Regions from separate parts of the Pseudomonas sp. FW305-7 genome, predicted to be linked through region 1. Evidence: predicted binding sites of a transcription regulator. Region 1 holds the regulator's gene; the other holds the start of a gene.
What was found. Region 1 encodes sigma-54, which starts transcription at its own class of promoters, with help from an activator protein. Its sites were predicted from a motif close to ANTGGCATNNANNTTGCTNT; they were not measured.
Positions count from the first base shown of each region.

Region 1 (3,410 bases):
ACATCCGCGACAACCTCGGCATGAGCCTGTCGGGTGGTGAACGCCGCCGGGTGGAAATCGCCCGTGCTCTGGCGACTGCGCCAAAATTCATCCTGCTCGACGAACCGTTCGCCGGTGTCGACCCGATTTCGGTCGGCGACATCAAGCAGATCATCCACCATCTCAAGGCCAAGGGCATCGGTGTACTGATCACCGACCACAACGTGCGTGAGACGCTGGACATCTGCGAAACCGCCTACATCGTCAACGACGGTCAACTGATCGCCGAAGGTGACTCCGCGACCATCCTGGCCAACGATCTGGTCAAGGAAGTGTATCTGGGCCACGAATTCCGCCTGTAAGCGCAAAGTGCCCGGTGAGCCGCCCGGGTGCTGTATCGATTCAAGCAGGATTTAATACGCTTTAATTGTTACAGCGCTCTAGGCAAACACTTCAGTTTCAGGCATATAATTTGCTTAAGTTTGGCGCTCCGGCGCCCTGTAGTGGATGGCGCATAGCGCCGGCGAATAAGGTGTTAAGCCCCTGCCATGAAACCATCGCTAGTCTTGAGAATGGGCCAGCAGCTGACGATGACACCGCAGCTGCAACAGGCCATCCGCCTGCTCCAATTGTCGACCCTGGATCTGCAACAGGAAATCCAGGAGGCCCTGGAATCCAATCCGATGCTCGAACGCCAGGAAGAAGGCGACGACTTCGACAACTCCGATCCCCTGGCCGACAACGCCGAACAGAAGCCCAACACCGAGATCCAGGAACCCTCCTATCAGGAAACCGCCCCAACGGTGGATAACCTTGAGGACGGCGACTGGAGCGAGCGTATCCCCAACGAGCTTCCGGTCGATACGGCCTGGGAGGACGTTTACCAGACCAGTGCCAGCAGCCTGCCAACCAGCGATGACGACGAGTGGGATTTCACCACCCGCACCTCCGCTGGCGAAAGTCTGCAAAGTCACCTGCTGTGGCAATTGAACCTCGCACCGATGTCCGACACCGATCGACTGATCGCCGTGACCCTGATCGATTGCATCAACAATCAGGGCTACCTGGACGAAACCCTCGAGGAGATTCTTGAAGCGTTCGATCCGGAACTGGACATCGAACTGGACGAGATCGAAGCCGTCCTGCACCGCATCCAGCAATTCGAACCGGCAGGCATTGGCGCCCGCAACCTCAGTGAATGCCTGCTGCTGCAACTGCGTCAGCTATCGGCCAAGACCCCTTGGCTGGCTGAAGCGAAGCGCCTGGTCACCGACTACATCGACTTGCTCGGCAGCCGTGATTACAGCCAGTTGATGCGCCGCATGAAGCTCAAGGAAGACGAGCTGCGTCAGGTCATCGAACTGGTGCAGAGCCTCAACCCGCGTCCAGGCTCGCAGATCGAATCCACTGAAGCCGAGTATGTCGTCCCGGACGTCATCGTGCGCAAGGACAACGAGCGCTGGCTGGTCGAGCTGAATCAGGAGTCAGTGCCACGCCTGCGGGTAAACGCCCAGTACGCCGGTTTCGTGCGTCGCGCCGATACCAGCGCCGACAACACTTTCATGCGCAATCAGTTGCAGGAAGCTCGCTGGTTCATCAAAAGCCTGCAAAGCCGCAACGAAACCCTGATGAAAGTGGCCACCCAGATCGTCGAGCATCAGCGCGGCTTCCTGGAATACGGCGACGAAGCCATGAAGCCGCTGGTCCTGCATGACATCGCCGAAGCGGTCGGCATGCATGAATCGACGATTTCCCGGGTGACCACACAGAAATTCATGCATACCCCGCGCGGTATTTATGAACTGAAATACTTTTTCTCCAGCCACGTCAGCACCTCCGAAGGCGGTGAATGCTCGTCCACGGCGATCCGCGCGATCATCAAAAAACTGGTTGCGGCGGAAAATCAGAAAAAGCCGTTGAGTGACAGCAAGATCGCTGGTTTACTGGAGGCACAAGGCATTCAGGTGGCTCGCCGCACCGTCGCCAAGTACCGCGAGTCCTTAGGGATCGCGCCTTCGAGCGAACGCAAGCGGTTGATGTAAGCCACGTTACAGCGTTCCAGTGGCAGGCTATCCAGCCTGCCGCTTTATGCACTGGCAACGAAGGAGAAGCTGTATGCAAGTCAACATCAGTGGACACCAACTGGAAGTGACCCAACCTCTGCGTTCCTACATCGAGGAAAAACTCCAACGACTGGAACGACATTTCGACAAGATCACCAACGTGCAAGTCACGATGTGCGTCGAAAAGCTGAAGCAGAAAATCGAAGCCACCTTGCATATACCCGGCAGCGAAGTGGTCGCCAATGCGGAACATACCGATATGTACGCGGCGATCGACGCCTTGACCGACAAGCTGGATAAACAACTCAAAAAGCATAAGGAAAAGACCCAGAGCCTGCTCCAGGGCGCCACCGGTCGATAACCCCCCATTCCATGATCCGACTTGAAAGTATCCTGACCCCCGGCCGTTCCCTGGTGAACGTGCCGGGCGGCAGTAAAAAGAAAGCCCTCGAACAAATTGCCAACCTGATCGCCCGCGAAGTGCCGGATCTGGAGATGCAAGATGTCTTCGAGGCCCTGATCGCCCGTGAGAAACTCGGCTCTACCGGTTTCGGCAACGGCATCGCCATTCCTCACTGCCGCCTCAAGGGTTGCCAGTCGCCAATCAGCGCCTTGATGCACCTTGAAGCCCCTATCGATTTCGATGCCATCGACGGCGCCCCGGTTGACCTGCTGTTCGTTCTGCTGGTCCCGGAAGCGGCTACCGATGCCCATCTGGAGTTGCTGCGCCAGATCGCCAGCATGCTCGATCGCAAGGACGTGCGCGATAAGCTGCGCAGCGCTCCGAGCAACGAAGCCTTGTACCAGGTCGTACTGGACGAGCAAAACGGGCAGTAATCATGCGCTTGATCATCGTCAGTGGCCGTTCCGGCTCGGGTAAAAGTACCGCCCTGGATGTCCTTGAGGACAACGGTTACTACTGCATCGACAATCTGCCAGCTGGCCTGCTGCCAGAACTGGCCGAACGGGCGCTGATTCACACCGAACTGGCGCAGCCGCTGGTGGCCGTTTCAATCGATGCGCGTAACCTGCCGAGCCATCTGACCCGTTTTCCGGAACTGCTTGAAGATGTCCGCAGCAAGCATATCCAGTGCGATGTCTTGTATCTGGATGCTGACGAGGAGACGCTGCTCAAGCGTTTTTCCGAAACCCGCCGTCGCCATCCACTGAGCAACGCCAACCGCTCGCTGGCCGAGGCGATTCAGGATGAAACCGCCCTGCTCGGCCCTATCGCCGACCTCGCTGACCTGAAAATCAACACCACCCATCTGAACCTGTACCAGTTGCGCGACACCATCAAGCTGCGTTTGCTGAATCAGCCGGAGCCGGGCACCGCGTTCCTGGTCGAGTCATTCGGCTTCAAGCGCG
Region 1 is NZ_JBYSZA010000003.1:156,516-159,925, forward strand. Features, by position in the region: gene lptB (LPS export ABC transporter ATP-binding protein) at 1-341, shown strand, start outside; gene AC3WMT_RS05990 (RNA polymerase factor sigma-54) at 528-2,021, shown strand; gene hpf (ribosome hibernation-promoting factor, HPF/YfiA family) at 2,095-2,403, shown strand; gene ptsN (PTS IIA-like nitrogen regulatory protein PtsN) at 2,415-2,879, shown strand; gene rapZ (RNase adapter RapZ) at 2,882-3,410, shown strand, end outside.

Region 2 (3,410 bases), on a different contig from region 1:
CGCGCGCATGCAAAAGCTTCATATCATCCTGCATACTTCGTTGTCCGGGGTATTCAATCAGGCGATGGTCAAGAAAGTCGGTGCTGATGACTTCCTGGCCAAATTCCGTCCTGATGACCTGGCATCCCGGGTAGTCGACCGGATCAAAGCAGCAGATATCAGCTAGGGGCCTTTTGCCCCTGGCGGTCAACACGATTTAAGAGGCGGCATCATTGTCTACGGGTAATTTGGATTTCGAACAGTTCCGGGTATTCCTGGAAAAAGCCTGTGGCATTTTGCTCGGTGAAAACAAGCAGTACCTGGTCTCGAGCCGTCTCAACAAACTGATGGAGCAGCAAGGCATCAAATCCCTGGGTGAGCTGGTACAGCGCATCCAGACCCAGCCGCGCAGCGGTTTGCGCGAGCAGGTGGTCGATGCCATGACGACCAACGAAACCCTGTGGTTTCGTGACACCTATCCGTTTGAAGTCTTGAAGAACAAGGTGCTGCCCGAGGCGATCAAGGCCAGTCCCAACCAGCGTCTGCGGATCTGGTCGGCGGCGTGCTCGTCGGGTCAGGAACCGTATTCGCTGTCGATGTCGATCGACGAGTTCGAGCGCAGCAACCTCGGTCAGTTGAAGATGGGCGTGCAGATTGTTGCGACTGACCTGTCCGGCCTGATGCTGACCAACTGCAAGACTGGCGAGTACGACAGCCTGGCGATCGGTCGCGGTTTGTCGCCGGAACGCCTGCAGCGTTACTTCGACCCGAAAGGGCCGGGGCGCTGGGTGATCAAGGCGCCGATCAAGAATCGGGTGGAATTCCGCTCGTTCAACCTGCTCGACAGCTACGCAAGCCTGGGCAAGTTCGACATCGTGTTCTGCCGCAACGTGCTGATCTACTTCTCCGCCGAGGTGAAGAAAGACATCCTGTTGCGCATTCACAGTACGTTGAAACCGGGCGGTTATCTGTTCCTTGGCGCTTCCGAAGCGCTGAACGGTTTGCCGGATCATTACCAGATGGTCCAGTGCAGCCCGGGGATCATTTACCAGGCGAAGTGATTGCATCGGCAACACAAAAAACGGGAGGCCCTAAAGGCTTCCCTTTTTTATGCCTGGCGTTCAAGCCGGAATCACCGCAAAACCCTGTGGGAGCGGGCTTGCCCGCGATAGCGTCGTGTCAGTCGATTTAAATTAACCAGACATACCGCCATCGCGGGCAAGCCCGCTCCCACAGGGTTCAGTGTTGGCTGATAGAACGTAGGCAAGCGGCAGAAAAGCGGCATGCGGCGGAAACCGGTTGCCGCTTTTCTGGCATTGCCGCTTTGCCGGCACGGCGCAAACCCCCGGTTTTCGGGCGTTTCTCGCATTGGCACGGCGCTTGCTAAAGCTCAGTTACGAAAAACCGGTCACCCGAAGGTTCCCGACATGAGCATCAGCTTCGATAAAGCGCTCGGCATTCACGAAAAGGCTCTTGGCTTCCGCGCCCAGCGTGCCGAAGTCCTGGCGAACAACATCGCCAACGCCGATACCCCGAACTACAAGGCTCGGGATCTGGACTTCTCCAAAGTGCTTGAAGCACAGACCCAGAAGAACGCCAACGGCACCATCGCCCTGAACATGACCAACAGCCGTCACATCGAGGCTGAAGGTCTGGGCAATGGCGACGAATCGCTGCTGTATCGCACGCCGATGCAACCGTCGATCGACCAGAACACCGTGGACGCTCAACTGGAACAGTCGAACTACGCGGAAAACGCCGTTGGCTTCCAGGCCAGCTTCACCCTGCTCAACAGCAAATTCAAAGGGCTGGTGTCAGCCCTGCGCGGAGAGTAATCCATGTCCCTGTCCAGCGTTTTCAACATTGCCGGCAGCGGCATGAGCGCACAGACCACGCGTCTGAACACCGTGGCCTCGAACATCGCCAACGCCGAGACCGTCTCGTCGAGCATCGACCAGACCTATCGCGCCCGTCACCCGGTGTTCGCCACCATGTTCCAGGGTGGCCAGAACAGCGGCAGCAACTCGCTGTTCCAGAGTCAGGATGCCGCCGGTCAAGGCGTGCAGGTGCTCGGCGTGGTCGAAGACCAGAGCAACCTCGAAGCGCGTTACGAGCCGAACCATCCGGCCGCCGACGCCAAGGGCTACGTCTACTACCCGAACGTCAACGTGGTGGAAGAAATGGCTGACATGATTTCCGCGAGCCGGTCGTTCCAGACCAACGCCGAAATGATGAACACCGCCAAAACCATGATGCAGAAGGTGCTGACCCTCGGTCAGTAATAAGGGGCGACTGTCATGAGTGTTACCGATTCCACCGGCACCCTGAGCCTGAAGGACATCTTGGCGAACTCCTCGAAAAAAACGAGCAGTACGACCACGGGTGGCATCGCCTCGGCCACCAACAGCGCCACTGGCGGCAAGGCGCTGGGCAAGGATGCGTTCCTGCAACTGCTGGTTACCCAGCTGAAAAACCAGAACCCGCTCGATCCGCAAGACAACAGCGCGTTCGTTGCGCAGTTGGCGCAGTTCAGCAGCCTGGAAGGCATCACCACGCTGAACTCCACCGTGAGTGGCCTGGCCGGCAACTACAACTCTTCGCAAGCGTTGCAGGCATCTTCGCTGGTGGGTCGCAACGTGATCGTGCAGACCAACAGTGCGCAGCTCGATGATCCGAGCAAAGGCCTTACCGGTTCGTTGAACCTGTCGACGTCCATCGCTGGCGGCACCGTGACCGTTACCGACAAGGATGGCAAAGCCGTACGCGTCATCGATCTGGGCAGTCGCGCGGCCGGCAACGCCAGCTTCACCTGGGATGGCAAGGACAAGGACGGCGCGCTGGTGCCTGCCGGAACTTACACCTTCAAGGCCAGTGCGCCGATCAATGGCACCGCGACGGACCTGGCGACCTACCTGCCAGCCACGGTCAGCAGCGTGACCATCAGCCAGACCGGTGGCGAGCTGATGCTCAACCTCGCTGGCAAGGGCACCGTTGCCCTGTCCAAAGTACAAACCATTGGTATATAGAGCCGACTAACCGGCACAAAGGAGTGGAATATGTCTTTCAATATCGGCCTTAGCGGTCTCTATGCAGCCAACAAGCAACTGGACGTGACCGGCAACAACATCGCCAACGTCGCGACCGCCGGTTTCAAATCGTCCCGTGCAGAATTCGAAGACGTTTACTCGGCCACTCGCCTGGGTAGCGGCAGCAAAGTGATCGGTAACGGCGTGCGCCTGGCCAACGTTTCCCAGCAGTTCACCCAGGGTGACATCAACAACACCGGTAACGTGCTGGACATGGGCATCAACGGTTCCGGCTTCTTCACCATGAGCAACAACGGTTCGATTTCCTATACCCGTGCCGGTACGTTCAAGGTCGACAACGCCGGTTACATCACCAACACCGACTACACCTCGCGTCTGCAGGGT
Region 2 is NZ_JBYSZA010000009.1:1,104-4,513, reverse strand. Features, by position in the region: gene AC3WMT_RS13145 (chemotaxis protein CheV) at 1-166, shown strand, start outside; gene cheR (protein-glutamate O-methyltransferase CheR) at 213-1,040, shown strand; gene flgB (flagellar basal body rod protein FlgB) at 1,407-1,814, shown strand; gene flgC (flagellar basal body rod protein FlgC) at 1,818-2,261, shown strand; gene flgD (flagellar hook assembly protein FlgD) at 2,277-3,005, shown strand; gene flgE (flagellar hook protein FlgE) at 3,036-3,410, shown strand, end outside.
Region 2: the regulator sigma-54 is predicted to act here: its motif matches at 1,347-1,366, upstream of flgB (flagellar basal body rod protein FlgB).